One region of the Micromonospora sp. NPDC126480 genome, then DNA from elsewhere that is predicted to be linked to it. Evidence: predicted binding sites of a transcription regulator. Region 1 holds the regulator's gene; the other holds the start of a gene.
What was found. Region 1 encodes HspR, which represses chaperone genes until heat shock. Its sites were predicted from a motif close to TTGAGTNNNNNNNACTCAA; they were not measured.
Positions count from the first base shown of each region.

Region 2: the regulator HspR is predicted to act here: its motif matches at 1,479-1,497, upstream of lon (endopeptidase La).

Region 1 is NZ_JBEORU010000033.1:29,995-37,979, reverse strand. Features, by position in the region: gene ABTW87_RS25400 (GTPase family protein) at 1-1,081, opposite strand, end outside; gene dnaK (molecular chaperone DnaK) at 1,278-3,176, shown strand; gene grpE (nucleotide exchange factor GrpE) at 3,224-3,976, shown strand; gene dnaJ (molecular chaperone DnaJ) at 4,060-5,235, shown strand; gene ABTW87_RS25380 (heat shock protein transcriptional repressor HspR) at 5,264-5,704, shown strand; gene ABTW87_RS25375 (hypothetical protein) at 5,837-6,034, shown strand; gene ABTW87_RS25370 (hypothetical protein) at 6,118-6,549, opposite strand; gene ABTW87_RS25365 (cation:proton antiporter) at 6,731-7,936, opposite strand; gene ABTW87_RS25360 (cation:proton antiporter regulatory subunit) at 7,942-7,985, opposite strand, start outside.
Region 2 is NZ_JBEORU010000024.1:947-8,931, reverse strand. Features, by position in the region: gene lon (endopeptidase La) at 1-1,455, opposite strand, end outside; partial or broken gene ABTW87_RS21270 (DNA-binding response regulator) at 1,647-1,790, shown strand; gene ABTW87_RS21265 (histone-like nucleoid-structuring protein Lsr2) at 1,941-2,285, shown strand; gene ABTW87_RS21260 (MFS transporter) at 2,478-3,728, shown strand; gene ABTW87_RS21255 (hypothetical protein) at 3,789-5,051, opposite strand; gene ABTW87_RS21250 (PDDEXK family nuclease) at 5,302-6,162, opposite strand; gene ABTW87_RS21245 (helical backbone metal receptor) at 6,335-7,066, shown strand; gene ABTW87_RS21240 (TerC family protein) at 7,047-7,985, opposite strand, start outside.

The sequences.
Region 1 (7,985 bases):
GCAGCAGCCGTCCGTCGGAGAGCCCCTGCTCGACCGTCCGCTGGGCCCCCCGGTACGCCGCGGCGACCCGCTCGTCCAGCGCGTCGGCGGTGGTCAACTGCTCGTCGATGGCGTCGGCCAGCCCGCTGACGGTCGGGTGGAGGGTGGCCAGCGCCCCGTCGAGGGTCTGGCGGACGACGGCGGCCCGGGCGTCCGCGTCGGCGGCGAGCCGCGCGAACCAGTCGCCGAGGGGCCCGGTGACGCGCTCCGGAAGCAGGCCCTGCCCGTCCACCCAGGTCTCCGGAAGGACGAACAGCGGCGCCGCGCCGAGGCCCTGGTCGGCGAGCATCTCCGACAGGTGGGCGGCCACCTCGTCGCCCGCCTCCGGCGGCACCCGGTCCAGCACCATGGCGATCACGGTGCCGCGGGCCTGTGCGGTGCGCAGCAGCTCCCAGGGAACGGCGTCGGCGTACCGGGCGGCGGTGGTCACGAACAGCCAGAGGTCGGCGGCCGCGAGGAGTTGCCCGGCCAGGGCCCGGTTGGCGTCGACCACCGAGTCGATGTCGGGGGCGTCGAGGAAGGCCAGCCCGGGCGGGAGCGCCGGCGCGGTGACCAGGTGCAGGGTGCGCGGGTCCTCGCTGGGGCCGCCGGTCCGGGTGAGGCCGGGCAGCAGCTCGCCCTGGCGGAACCAGGTGGCGTCGACGGGGTTGCAGACCAGCACCGGGGAGCGGGTGGTGGGGCGCAGCACTCCGGCGGCGCTCACCCGGGCCTTGACGAGGCTGTTGACCAGGGTCGACTTGCCGGCACCGGTGGAGCCGCCGACCACCACCAGCAGGGGCGCGTCGAGGCGGCGGAGCCGGGGCAGCAGGTAGTCGTCGAGCTGGTCGGTCAGGGCCCGGCCGACGCGGGTGGCGGCCTCGGCCGAGGGCAGCACGAGCGGGAAGCGCGCCGCGCCGATCGCGGCGCGCAGGCCGGTCAGCGCGGCGGGCAGGGTGTCGTCCGCGGCGGTGGACGACGGGGCCTCCCCGGCGTCCGTGGGGCCGGTGCGGGCTGCGACGGCGGGCGCGGCGGAGTGGGTGGCGGGATCGCCGTGCGTCGTCACCGCTAAAGCGTGCCCGACCGATGCAAGGGAAGACAACCAGACGGTAATAACGGGTAGGTTGCGTCGGGTTGGCTCAACCTCGACTTGACGATCGTCGGGGGCGTGGCACTATTGAGTCAAGTTCACTCAACTTGTGGTGGGTGTGCTGCGGGCGGTGCCCGTCACCTGCTCAAACGAACGAAGCGAGGAAGCGAAGATGGCACGTGCGGTCGGTATCGACCTCGGCACGACGAACTCCTGCGTCAGCGTCCTGGAGGGCGGTGAGCCCACCGTCATCGCCAACGCGGAGGGTTCGCGGACGACCCCGTCGATCGTCGCGTTCGCCCGCAACGGCGAGGTGCTCGTCGGTGAGGTCGCCAAGCGTCAGGCCGTGACCAACCCGGATCGGACGATCCGCTCGGTCAAGCGCGAGATCGGCACCAACTGGTCCGTCGACATCGACGGCAAGAAGTACACGCCGCAGGAGATCTCGGCCCGCACGCTGATGAAGCTCAAGCGGGACGCCGAGGCGTACCTGGGCGAGCAGATCACCGACGCGGTGATCACCGTCCCGGCCTACTTCAACGACGGCCAGCGCCAGGCCACCAAGGAGGCCGGTGAGATCGCCGGCTTCAACGTGCTGCGGATCGTCAACGAGCCGACCGCGGCCGCCCTGGCGTACGGGCTGGACAAGGGCTCCAAGGAGCAGACCGTCCTGGTGTTCGACCTCGGTGGCGGCACCTTCGACGTGTCGCTGCTGGAGCTGGCCGAGGGCGTCGTCGAGGTCAAGTCGACAAGCGGTGACAACCAGCTCGGCGGTGACGACTGGGACCAGCGCATCATCGACCACCTGGTGAAGACCTTCCGCGGCGAGCACGGCATCGACCTGTCCCAGGACAAGATGGCGATGCAGCGGCTCAAGGAGGCGGCCGAGAAGGCGAAGATCGAGCTGTCCGCCGCGACCACCACCAACATCAACCTGCCGTACATCACCGCCGGCGCCGCCGGCCCGCTGCACCTCGACGTGACCCTCACCCGCGCCGAGTTCCAGCGGATGACCCAGGACCTGCTGGACCGCTGCAAGGGCCCGTTCGAGCAGGCCGTGAAGGACGCCGGGATCAAGGTCGCCGACGTCGACCACGTCATCCTGGTCGGCGGCTCGACCCGTATGCCGGCCGTGACCGACCTGGTCAAGCAGCTCACCGGCAAGGAGCCCAACAAGGGCGTCAACCCGGACGAGGTCGTCGCCGTCGGCGCCGCCCTGCAGGCCGGTGTGCTCAAGGGCGAGGTCAAGGACGTCCTGCTGCTCGACGTGACCCCGCTGAGCCTGGGCATCGAGACCAAGGGCGGCATCTTCACCAAGCTGATCGAGCGCAACACCACCATCCCGACCAAGCGCTCCGAGGTCTTCACCACGGCCGACGACAACCAGCCGTCGGTGCTGATCCAGGTCTTCCAGGGTGAGCGCGAGATCGCCGCGTACAACAAGAAGCTCGGAACCTTCGAGCTGACCGGCCTGCCGCCGGCGCCGCGTGGCGTGCCGCAGATCGAGGTCACGTTCGACATCGACGCCAACGGCATCGTGAACGTCCACGCGAAGGACCTCGGCACCGGCAAGGAGCAGAAGATGACCATCACCGGCGGCTCCTCGCTGCCGAAGGATGACATCGAACGCATGCGCCGGGACGCCGAGGAGCACGCCGAGGAGGACAAGCGGCGCCGCGACGAGGCGGAGACCCGCAACCTGGCCGAGGCGCTCCAGTGGCAGACCGAGAAGTTCCTGGCCGAGAGCGGCGACAAGCTGCCCACCGAGGCCCGGGACCAGATCAACGAGGCGCTCGGCGAGCTGCGCAGTGCGCTCGGCGGCCAGGACATCGAGAAGATCAAGTCGGCGCACGAGCGGCTGGCCCAGGTCTCCCAGCAGGCCGGCTCCCTGCTCTACAGCCAGCAGGGCGAGCAGCCCGGTCAGGCGGACGCCGGCGCTGCCGGCGGCACCCAGGCCGGCGGCACCCAGGCCGGCGGCACCCAGGCCGGCGGCGCGCAGCCCGGCGGTGCCCAGGCCGGCGGCCCCGACGACGTGGTCGACGCGGAGATCGTGGACGAGGACAAGAAGTGACAATCGCCCTCGGACACGCACTCCACGCACAGGGATGAGGTAGCCGCATGACGGACAAGCCACGAGCCGCCGACCCGGGCAGCACCGGGTCGGCGCGGGGTGGCTCCGCGTCCGCCGGCAAGGCTGGTGCGGAGCCGCGGGTCGTCATCCGTAACAACCGCAAGATCAGGGAGGCTCCGGCGTCCGACCCGGCCGCCGCCGACGCCGGGTCGGACGTCCCGGCCGAGGGGCTGGTCGAGGAGGCCGAGGTCGTGGTCGACGAGATCCAGGCGGAGACCGCCGAGGCGGACGAGGGTACGCCGGGCGGTCCGCCGGTGGTGGACGCCCCGGCCGAGCCGGTCGACGCCGCCGCGGCCACCTCGCTCGGCGCCGAGCTGGAGGCGTTGCGCGCCGAGCTCGACGAGCGGACCCGGGATCTGCAGCGGGTGACCGCCGAGTACGCCAACTACCGCAAGCGGGTCGACCGGGACCGGGGCCTCGTCACCGAGCAGGCCACCGGCTCCGTGCTGGCCGCGCTGCTGCCGATCCTCGACGACCTGGACCGGGCCCGTGAGCACGGTGACCTGGTCGGGCCGTTCGGGTCGGTGGCGGAGCAGCTGACCACCGCGCTTGGCAAGTTCGGCCTGACCCCGTTCGGCGAGGAGGGTGACCCGTTCGACCCGACGCGGCACGAAGCGGTGGCGCACCAGACCTCGGCCGAGGTCAGCGAGCCGACCTGTGTGCAGATCATGCGGCGGGGTTACCTGATCGGCGAGCGGCTGCTCCGGCCGGCGCTGGTCGGGGTCGCCGACCCTGAGTAAGTGGTGCGACACGACGACCGGATCGTCCCGCCCGCCCGCACCGGGTGGGCGGGACGACCGTTCGGCGGGAAGGGGGTGGACCGGTGAGTTCCAAGGACTGGATCGAGAAGGACTACTACGCCGTCCTGGGCGTGCCGAAGGCCGCCTCCGCTGACGAGATCAAGAAGGCGTACCGGAAGCTGGCGCGCGAGTCGCACCCGGACCACAACCCCGGCGACCCGAAGGCCGAGGAGCGGTTCAAGGCGGTCTCCGAGGCGTACGCGGTGCTCGGCGACGAGGCCAGGCGCCGGGAGTACGACGAGATGCGCTCCCTGTTCGGTTCGGGTGCGTTCCGGCGCAACGCCCGCGCGGGAGGTCGGCCCGGTGGCGTGCCGTTCGACGTGTCCGACCTGTTCGGCGGCGCGACGGGCGGGGACCGGCGGTTCGGTGGGGCCGGCTTCCAGGACCTGTTCAGTTCGATCTTCTCGGGTGGTGGCGGTGGCGCCGCGCCCCGTGGCCCGGCCCGGGGGCGGGACGTCGAGACCGAGGTCGCCCTGGACTTCGATGACGCGGTCCGTGGGGTGACGCTCCCGCTGACGCTGCGCGCCCCCGGCGTGTGCGACACCTGCCACGGCAACGGGGCGAAGCCCGGCACCCAGCCGCGTGCCTGTCCGGTCTGCCACGGCGCCGGGGTCACCACCCGCAACCAGGGGTCGTTCAGCTTCTCCGAGCCGTGCCGCAACTGTCAGGGCGTCGGCACGGTGGTGGACGAGAAGTGCCCGGAGTGCCAGGGCACCGGCGGGGTCACCAAGACCCGGACCCTCAACGTCCGGTTCCCCGCCGGGGTGGCCGACGGCCAACGGATCCGGCTGGCCGGGCGGGGCGAGCCCGGTGAGCGGGGTGGCCCGGCCGGCGACCTCTTCGTCCAGGTCAAGGTACGCCCGGACAACCTGTTCGGGCGATCCGGTGACGACCTGACCCTGACCGTGCCGATCACCTTCGCGGAGGCCGTCCTCGGCACGGATCTGCGGGTACCCACGCTGGACGGCGCGGTGACCCTGCGGGTGCCGCCGGGCACGCCGAGCGGGCGGGTGCTGCGGGCGCGGGGCAAGGGGGTGGTCCGCAACGACGGGCGGGCCGGTGACCTGCTTGTCACGCTCGACGTGGTGATTCCGGCGAAGCTGTCGGACGAGGCGCGGGCGGCGTTGGAGACGTTCGCCGCGCAGACCCCGCCGGCCGCCCGGGAACATCTCGAGGCGCGGGTACGTCGAGTTGGTTGAGGTTGAGTGCACGTGGAGGTGAGCGGGGATGTCGGACGGGTTCGTCGGAGCGGATGACCCTGCCTACGAGGCCAAGGTGCTGATGATCTCGGTGGCGGCGCGGATGGCGGGCATGCACCCGCAGACGCTGCGCCAGTACGACCGGCTCGGTCTGGTCCAGGCCGGCCGGGCGGCCGGGGGCGGTCGCCGGTACAGCGTCCGCGACGTGGTGCTGCTGCGTGAGGTGCAGCGGCTCAGCCAGGACGACGGCATCAACCTCGCCGGCGTGAAGCGGATCATCGGTCTGGAGCGTCTGCTGGAGCAGGCGCAGCAGCGGGTGGCCCGGCTGGAGGCGGAGCTGGACGCCGCGTACCGCCGGATCGCCGAACTGGAGGCGCTCGCCCGTTTCCCGGGCGGTGACCTCGTGCCCACCAACCGCACCTCCACCGCGCTTGTGGTCTGGCGTCCCCGCCGGAACCCGGAGCGTTGAGCCCTCGCGAACGGCGGTGTCCCGGCCCGGGGCACCGCCGTTCGCTGTTTTCCTCCGTCGGGTGAGGCAGGTCGACTAGCCTCGAAATCAGGTTCAACCGACTCAATCCGGACTCCGATGGCAGGGGGAGCCATGGCGGAATCGGCGAAGAAGGTTGCCCAGCAGACGGAAGAGCGTCTCGAGCAGGTGGCCGAGAACGTCCGGAAGCGGTTCGCCAAGCTCACCGAGGGCAGGCTCGGCGACACGATCAACGAAGGGCGGTTCGCCGACTCGGTCGACCACGGCGTCGACCAGGGCCGACGCGAGAGCCGCGACCGAAGGGCGCGCTGACCGCCGGCGGACGGGCCGGGACCCACGGGGGGTCCCGGCCCGTCCGCACAGGCACGACGGGGAAGGGCGGGGCTGGACCGAGGTCAGCCGAGGCGGCGGTTCTCGCGGACCAGGCCGCCTTCGCACCAGTCGCGGTACGCGAAGAGGTTCGGCCGGGCCAGCAGGACGCGGCTGTTGTGCGCCCACGTCCGCATGAGCTCGTCGCCGTCGCGCTCCGCCTGCTCCACCAGCTTCCGGAAGCGCCGCTTGGGATGGGCGCGGAAATTCGTCCGGATCCCGTCGGCGGCGTAGATGTAGAGGCAGTGCAGCGCGAACCGGCGGGCCGGGCAGGCCGGATCCATGGCCAGGTCGAAGAGGGTCATCACCAGCCGGTCACCGGAGACCAGCAGGTCCCAGTCCGGCGGCATCGACGCCAGTGGGACCGAGTCGGGGTGGTACGCCCACGCCCGCAACTCCGTCGGCGACGGGTCGACAGGGTTGGCGAAGCCGTGGAACGTCGATTCCTGCACGCTCACCGGCCAACCTTCCCGCTCCTCGTCGCGGGGCTTACGCACCACCGCGAACCCATGGCTGCTGGGCCGAAACGGTAACGCGAGCGCGCCATCAGCGGTAGTCCCTCGCGGGAGCAATTCGACAACCGTTGGACCGGCCGGGTCGCACCGTACGGTTGGACCCGGCCGGGACGGGACGGACCGGTCAGTCCGGGACGGGCGCCGGCCGCGCGCGCTGCTCCGCCGCCCGGCGCCGCAGCCAGCTCTTGAACCAGTCCAGGTCGGGCACCCGGGCCAACATCGGCCCGGTCACGACCGTGATCAGGACGTACGCGGTGGCGAGCGCGGCAAGTTGCGGCTCGACGCTCCCGGCCGCCACCGCGAGTCCAGCAATGACGATCGAGAACTCCCCCCGGGGCACCAGGGCGAGGCCGGCGCGCCAGCGGCCGGGTTCGGCGATTCCGGCCCGCCGCGCCGCGAGGTAACCGGTGAGCGTCTTCGTCCCCATCGTGATCACCGCCAGGGCGAGCGCCGGCAGCAGCACCGGCGGGATGTCGCGCGGGTCGGTGACCAGACCGAAGAAGAGGAAGAACACGGCGGCGAACAGATCCCGCAGCGGGGTGAGCAGTTCGGTCGCGTGGTGCGCCACCGGCCCGGACAGCGCGATGCCCACCAGGAACGCGCCGACCGCGGCCGACACCTGGAGCTTCGCGGCCACACCGGCGACCAGCAGGGTCAGGCCCAGCACGCCCAGCAGCAGCGCCTCGGGATCCCCGGCCGACATGACGTTCGAGATGGCCCGGCCGTACCGGATCGCCACCACAAGCACGATCAGCACCGTGGCGACCGCGACGCCGAGCGCCACCCCGCCGGCGATCAGACCGGTCCCGGCCAGGACGGCGGTGAGCAGCGGTAGGTAGAAGGCCATCGCCAGGTCCTCGATGACCAGCACCGACAGGATCACCGGGGTCTCCCGGTTACCGAGCCGGCCCAGGTCGCCCAGCACCTTCGCGATGACACCGGACGACGACACCCAGGTGATGCCGGCCAGCACGACGGCGGCCACCCAGTCCCACCCGAGCAGCAGCGCGAACGCGGCGCCCGGCAGCGCGTTGAGCACGCCGTCGACCAGCCCGGCCGGCGCCGCGGCCCGCAGGTTGCCGACCAACTCGCCGGCGGAGTACTCCAGACCGAGCATGACCAGCAGCAGGATCACGCCGATCTCGGCGCCGATCGCGAAGAACTCCTCGCTGGCTTTGAACTCGAACACGCCGCCGTGCCCGAAGACCAGGCCGGCGAGCAGGTAGAGCGGGATGGGCGAGAGGCCGATCCGGCGGCTGATCCGGCCGAGCAGGCCGAGCAGGAACAGCAGCGCCCCGACCTCGATGAGCAGCGTCGTGGTTTCGTGCATCCGCCTCAGCCGTCCGGGTCACCGTCGGCGAGGATGGCGGTCACGCTGT
Region 2 (7,985 bases), on a different contig from region 1:
GGTGTAGCCGTCCAGCGTCACCAGCTCCATCCGGTCCAGCAGCGGGCCGGGGACGGCCTCCACGACGTTGGCGGTGGCCAGGAACAGCACGTCGGACAGGTCGAGGTCGACTTCCAGGTAGTGGTCGCGGAAGGTGTGGTTCTGCGCCGGGTCGAGTACCTCCAGCAGCGCGGCGGCGGGGTCGCCGGAGTAGCCGACGGCCAGCTTGTCCACCTCGTCGAGGAGCACGACCGGGTTCATCGAGCCGGCCTCCCGCAGGGCGCGGACGATCCGGCCGGGCAGGGCGCCGACGTAGGTGCGCCGGTGGCCGCGGATCTCCGCCTCGTCGCGCACGCCGCCGAGGGAGACCCGCACGAAGGTGCGGCCGAGCGCCCGGGCGACGGATTCACCGAGGCTGGTCTTGCCGACACCGGGCGGGCCGGCCAGGGCCAGCACCGCGCCGGAGCCGCGCCCGCCGACGACACCGAGGTTGCGCTCGGCACGCCGGTTGCGCACCGCGAGGTACTCCAGGATCCGGTCCTTGACGTCGGCCAGGCCGGCGTGGTCGGCGTCGAGCACGGCGCGCGCCGCGGCCAGGTCGGTGTTGTCCTGGGTACGCGTGTTCCACGGCATCTCGAGCACGGTGTCGAGCCAGGTACGGATCCAGCCGGCCTCCGGGGAGGCGTCGCTGGCCCGTTCCAGCTTGCCGACCTCGCGCAGCGCCGCCTCGCGTACCTTCTCCGGCAGGTCGGCGGCCTCGACGCGGGCCCGGTAGTCGGCCGAGCCATCGGGCTCGTCCTCGCCGAGTTCCTTGCGGATCGCGGCGAGTTGCTGGCGCAGGAGGAACTCGCGCTGGGACTTCTCCAGCCCTTCGCGCACGTCGGTGGTGATCTGCTCGGCGACCTCCTGCTCGGCGAGGTGGTCCTTCACCCAGCCGACCAGCAGTTCGAGGCGTGTGGTGACGTCCGGGGCGGCGAGCAGTTCGGTCTTCTGGGTGAGGCTGAGCCAGGACACGTAGCCGGCCGAGTCGGCCAGTTCGGACAGGTCGGTCATCCGCTCGATCGCGTCGATGACCTGCCAGGCGCCGCGCTGCTGGAGCACCGACGTCATCAGGGCCCGGTACTCGCGGGCGAGTTCCCGGGCGCGGCCGGCGGGGGCGGGTTCGGTCAGTTCGGTCGCCTCCACCCAGAGCGCCGCGCCGGGCCCGGGGACGCCGGAGCCGATCCGTGCGCGGGTGAGGCCGCGTACGACGGCGGCCGGTTCGCCGCTGGGCAGCCGGCCGACCTTCTCGATGGTGGCGACGACGCCGACCGGTCCGTACTCGCCGTCGATGCGGGGCACGGCGAGCAGCCGCCGGTCGCCGGTGGCGCGGGCCGCGTCGACGGCGGCCTGGGTGATCGTCTCGAGGGTCACCGGGATCACCATGCCGGGCAGCAGCACGGCGTCGGTCAGGGGAAGGACCGGAAGTTTCGCCATCGAACACCTGCTATCACGTTGAGTTGAGCGTGTTCAACTCAAGTAACAAATCGTTCCCCTTGTTCCGTGGTGTGACCCAGACCACTCCGGCGCGGTACGACCAACTCCCGCGGTGAGCCGCCGCCGACCCTCACGGCCAGCGGGATCGCCAGCGCGGTCAGCGCCAGCGCGGCGAGCAGGCCGCCGGGCGCAGCACCGTCGAGATCGCCCTCGGGATGCACGTCTCCGAACGCACCGCCAAGCGGATGACGGCCACACTGCTGCGCAGGCTCCGGGTCTCGAGCCGGGCCGAGGCCGCCGCGCTCGCCGGGCACGCCGGCCTGCTCGCGGACTGACCGGCGGCACTTTCCGGCCGACCGTGCGCCGATTTCGGCGAAGGATTACCGAGCCGAACCTAAATGAGTACGACGCGTTTTGTTGCGGTTATGCCATGCGATACGTCAAACTTTGAACACACCCCGCCCCCACACAGGGAGTAATCGGCGATGGCAAGAAAAGTAATCACGGTTCTGACCGACGACCTCGACGGCGGAAAGGCCGATCGGACCGTCGAGTTCGGCTTGGACGGCGTGGCGTACACGATCGACGTCTCCGACGAGAACGCGGGTGTGCTGCGCAAGGCACTGGACCCGTACATCACGGCCGGCCGGCGGATCGGCCGCGGTGGCGTGGAGACGGCACGGCCGCCGCGGCGGGGAGCCGGTTCCGGCGCGGGAATGGACCGGGAGCAGAACCGCGCCATCCGGGAATGGGCCGTGAAGAACGGCTACAAGATTTCCGAGCGCGGCCGGATCCCGGTCGAGGTCGTCGAGGCGTACAAGAACCGCTGAACGACGCCCTGCGCGGGGCCGTGCCGGAATTCGGCGTGGCCCCGCCGGCATTTGCGGGGCCTGCCATTCCCGGCCGTGATCGTGATCCGCGCCACGCGCCCCGAAGGGCGACCGCAGCCGTGTCGTACCCCTGGGTTGTAATGAGCGCCAAGCTTGGTGGTCATTACGGTTCCGGGTGGACGGGGGCGGCCGATGAGGAAGTGGTGGACGCGGACGGCGGGTGGGCTGCCGCGCACCTTCTGGCACCTGTGGACCGCCACGCTGATCAACCGGCTGGGCAGCTTCGTCGCCATCTACCTGGGTGTGTACCTGGTGTCGGTCCGGGACTTCAGCCCCGCGTACGCCGGAATGGTGATCGGGTTGCACGGCGCCGGCAGCGCGGCCGGCGGCGTCCTGGGCGGCGTCGTGGCGGACCGCTGGGGGCGGCGACCGGCGATGCTGAGCGGCAACGTGGCGGCCGCCGCGATCGCGCTGTCGCTCGGCCTGAGCGGGCATCCGGCGGCGATCGCGGCCCTGACGCTGCTGCTCGGACTCTGCCTGGGGGTGGCCCGGCCCGCCTTCACCGCGACGATCATCGACGTGGTCGGCGAGCGGGACCGGCTGCGCGCGCTGACCTTGAACTACTGGGCGATCAACATCGGCTTCTCGGTCGCCGCCACCATCGCCGGACTGCTGGTCCGCGTCGACCCGGTGCTGCTGTTCGTGATCAACGCCACCGTGCTGCTCGGCACCGCCGCCCTGATCGGTCTCACGGTGCCCGAGTCCCGACCGGCGGTCACGGCCGCCGGTCCGGCCGCGCGGGGCGATTCCGGCGGCCTGGGTACGGTCCTGCGGGACCGGGTCTTCCTCACCTTCACGGCGCTGACCGGTCTCGCCTGGCTCTGCATCGAGGCGAGCGTGCTGCTGCCGGTCGCGCTGCAGGCCGACGGGCTGCCGGCCACGGCGTACGGGCCGATCATCGCGGTCAACGGCCTCATGATCGTCCTCGGCCAGCTCTTCGTGCCCCGGCTCGTCGGCCGCTTCGACCGGTCCCGCACCGTCGCGGTCGCCGTCCTGGTGATCGGCACCGGCTTCGCCCTCACCGCGCTCGCCGACAGCGTGTGGTTCTACGCGTTCACCGTGCTGGTCTGGACCCTCGGTGAGATGGCCATGACCCCGGCGAACTCCGCGCTGACCGCCGACCTGTCGCCCGCCGCGCAGCGCGGTCGGTACCAGGGGGTCTACTCACTCGGCCACGCCTTCGCCACGTTCGCCGGTCCCATCCTGGGCGGTCAGGTCGCGCACCGCGTATCGGTCGACGCGCTGTGGCTGGGCCTGTCCGGGCTGGCGCTGGTGGTGGCCGCCGCCAACCTCTTCGCCGCCCGCTCCCGCAACCGGCGGATCGCCGCGCTCCGGGCCGCCACGGCCGCGCCGACCCCTCCGGCGGTCGCGGTGGCGGCCTGAGGCCGGCACGGTGCGGGGCCGCCCCGGGTCGTACACCCCGGACGGCCCCGCACCCGTCACTCAGTTGACCTCGATCCGCACCGCGTCGAACGCGGGGGTCTGGTTGGCCCGCTCCATCATCGGGATGCGGTGCGAGCCGTCACCGGCCCAGACCGCGCACTGCGCGAGGCCCGCCTCCGGGAGGCCCGGGACCTGGATGACGACCTCGTCCGCGTCGCGGCCACCCTGGCTGTCCTCGGTGGCGACGAAGAACGCCGGCACGGCCTCCGGGTTCGCCGGCGCCTCGTCGGTGCTCTGCAGCATCCGGCAGGCCGTGTGGAAGTGACCACGGGTCAGCCCGTCCTCGTTGAGCAGCGAGCTCTCGACGTAGTACCCGCCCTGGCCGGCGGCGAGGAAGCGGTCCCGGATCAGGTTCCGGGTGCTCACCCGCAGGGTGAACGGCTGGTTGGCGCCGACCTCCTGCGGGAAGTCGGTGATCAGCAGGGACGGGTTGTTCTCGGCGGCGCCCACCTCACCGAAGGACGTGCTGACGCAGCGGTTGCCGTTCTGGAAACCGTCGTGCGGCTGCAGGCGGCTCTCGTCGCAATTGTTCGCGAGCACGCCCAAGCCGGCACCCGGGGCGTTACCGCCGTTGTTTCCGCCGTCGTTGTCACCGCCATTGTCACCGCCGTTGTTCCCCCCGTTGTTGCCGTCGTTGGGGTTACCGGTCGGGGCGACCTGGCACTCGGCGAGTTCGGCCAACCCGCGCGGCCGCGGACCGAACCGGTCGACGGCGATGGTGATCCGCTGCAACGTCGCCCGTCGCTTGTCCGCCAGCGGCCTCAGGATGGCGTTGCGGACGAAGGCGTCGCCGCGGTTGCCCTCGGCGGCGAGCCGCCGGTCGGCCTCGTTGATCTGGTTCTGCAGCTGGGCGAGGTTCCGGTCCACCTCGGCGCGGGCCCGCTCGGGGATCTGCGGCAGCCGGCTGGCGACGTCCGGGCAGGCCACCGCGGACCCACCGTTGTTCGCCGGGGCCTCGCCGTCCCGGGTCTCCTGGCACTCCTCGACCGACTGCTGGCCGTCGCCCCAGTGGTTGCGTACCCAACGGCCGTTCTGCCAGGTGCGGGTCGTCGTGCCGGTCCCGGCCGGCGCGGTCGCGCCGGGGCTGGGCTCCACGCAGGCGGCGGCCGCCGGGCGGGTTCGCTCCTTCCGCCGTTCGCCGGCCGACGAGATCTGGGTCACGGCGACCACACCGCCGAAGACCACCAGCGTGCCGACCACGGCCACCAGCCGCTTGCTCCGCGCGTTACCGGATGACCGGCGCGCCCGTGTGGACCTGCGCATTGAATTGCTCTCCTTCGCGATCCGGTATTTGATTCGAGACCTCGGCGGACCGACGGAATTGAGACGGCACGACCCATCGGGACGTAACCGGCGGCACGTCGATGAACGACGATGCCCTTTCCGCACCGTCTTCCGCGCCTGGCGACGCGGTCGGGGAGATCCTGTCCATTCCCGCTTGAGTACGGGAGGGTGCGGACGATGGTTCAACGGCGGGCGGAGAAATTTTCTCGGCCGGGCCGGGAGGCGCGGATCAGTCGACGCAGAGGTGGTCGAACGCGAACCCGCCGGCCAGCTCGTCGCGGCGCGCGGCCAACCCGCGGATCTCCGCACGCAGCTGGTCGGGTGCGGTAAGCGCCGGTGTGCCGTCGTCCTGGGCACGCAACCGCTCGCCGACGGCCAGGGTGGCGAGATCCTCGGCGAGCCGGGCCGGGTCGACGCCGGAGGCGAAGCGGTGCTCCGTCACGGTCACCCGCTCCACCAGGAGCGCGTCGGGGCGGATCGCCACCCAGCTCCACCCCTCGGCCGGGCCGCCGGACCACTGCACGTGCAACCCGCGCACGATGGGGTCCGCCAGCCGCCGCGACACGTACGCCTCCACGGCCGCGGTCCGGGTCAGCGCGCCCAGGTCGTTGACCGCGCCGGTCCGCCCGTCCGGAAGCCGCCCGAGGATCTCACGGAACCCGGTCACCCCCGGCTCCCCGGCCCACCGCTCGGCGTAACCGCGGGCGTCGATCACGTACGCGAGGATCGCCGCGCCGTGGTCGGCGGCCCGCAGCGTCGGCGAGCCGATCCGCAGCACCGGCAGGCCGACGGCGGCGCTGACGGCGTCCTTCATCCGCTCCACGCGCTGGGCGGACGAGCCCGCGGGCGGAGGCGGGCCGATCTCGACCGCCACCGTCGGATACCCGGTGTCGGCGGCGCAGACGACGAGGTCGAAGGTCTCCCGCAGGGAGGTGGTCCACTGGTGGCCGGTGACGCCCGGCGGCCGCCGGTGCACCAGGTCGCTCAGCCGGCGGGGGCCGTGCACGACCTGACCGCCCCGGGCCAGCACCGGCCCGCTCTCCGCGGGCAGCGCCCGCAGCCAGCCGCCGTCCACGCCGCTGCTCGTCATCGCCCTGTGTCCGTCCGCCGTTCCGTCGCCCCAGCCGGCGACCGGCCGAGTCTAGGACGTCGATCATCGTCGGCGCCCCGGTGGTCCGGCGTCCGCGGCGGATGCCATGTTAAGAAGGGGCCCTTTCAGTGCACCAGGCGTTAAGAAGGGGCCCTTCCTTCGAGGAGGTCGGATGCGGGTGGTGTCGTTGGTTCCGTCGTTGACCGAGGCGGTCGCGGTGACGCTGCCCGGGGCGCTCGTCGGCGCGACCGACTGGTGCACCCACCCGGCCGGGCTGGACGTGCCGCGGGTCGGCGGTAGCAAGTACCCCGACCTGGACCGGGTTCGCGCTCTGCGGCCCGACGTGGTGCTGCTCAACATCGAGGAGAACCGACGCGAGGACGCCGACGCCCTGGCGGCGGCCGGCGTACCGGTGCGGGTCACCTACCCGCGCACCGTCGACCAGGCGCTCGCCGAGCTGTCCGGGCTGCTTGCCGAGTTGGGTGCGCCGGCCGAGCCGGCATGGCTGGCGGCCGCCCGCCGCGCCTGGGCGGCGCTGCCCGGCGACACGACGCGACACCGCGCGGTGGTGCCGGTGTGGCGGCGGCCGTGGGTGGTGCTGGGCAGCGACACGTTCGCCGGGGACGTGCTGCGCCGGCTCGGCGTCGCCAACCTGTACGGGGGCCACGCCGAGCGGTACCCCCGACCGACCCTGGCCGAGCTGCGCGACCGGGCGCCGGAGCTGGTGGTGCTGCCCGACGAGCCGTACCGGTTCACCGCGGCCGACGGACCGGAGGCGTTTCCGGGCGTGCCGTGCGCCCTGCTCTCCGGGCGCCACCTGACCTGGTACGGGCCGTCCCTGGCGGAGGCTCCCGCCGTCCTGGCGGCCCAGCTCGCCGCGCCGGTCACCCACCCGGCGGGTTGACCCGGCTGGCCCGCCGCCGGGTCCGTCGCAGGTCCACCACGCTCCACAGGATCGACGTGGACAGCGCGACCACCACCACCGCCAGGGTGAGCCAGACCGGCACCTTCCCCACCGGCGTCTCGGCGAGGATCAGCTTCACCCCGGCGAAGGCGAGCACCACCGCGAGCCCGTAGCGCAGGCAGCCGAAGTGCCGCAGCAGGCCGGCCAGGCAGAAGTAGAGGCTGCGCAGGCCGAGCACGGCGAACGCGGTGGCCGTCCAGACCAGGAACGTGTCGGTGGTGATGGCGAGGATCGCCGCCACCGAGTCGACCGCGAACACCACGTCGGTGCCCTCGATCGCGACCAGCGCGACCAGCAGCAGCGTGGCGTGCCGCCGGCCGTCCACCCGGGCGGTGAAGCGACCGCCGTGGTACCGGGCGTCGGTGGGGACCAACCGGCGGAACAGCCGGACCGCGATGTTGCGCCCGGGGTCGACCTCCGGCTCGCCGCGCACCGCGAGTCGCCAGCCGGTCCAGATCAGGAACGCCCCGAGGCCCAGCCCCGCCCAGGCGAGCCGGTCCAGCAGGTGCGCCCCGGCGAAGATGAAGACCAGCCGGAACGCGAGTGCGCCGACCACGCCCCAGAACAGCACCTTGTGCTGGAACTCCTCCGGCACCCGGAAGTAGCGGAAGAGCAGCGCGAACACGAAGACGTTGTCCACCGACAGGGCCTTCTCCAGCAGGTAGCCGGAGTAGTACGCGCCCGCCGGCTCACCGCCCAGCCAGAGCAGGACCACCACGCCGAACACCAGCCCGGCGGTGATCCACACGGCCGACCAGGTGATCGCCTCGCGCAGCTCGATGACGTGGTTGTCCCGGTGCGACAGCACGTCGACCGCGAGCATGACGGCGATGACCGCGCCGACCGCCGCCCAGCCCCA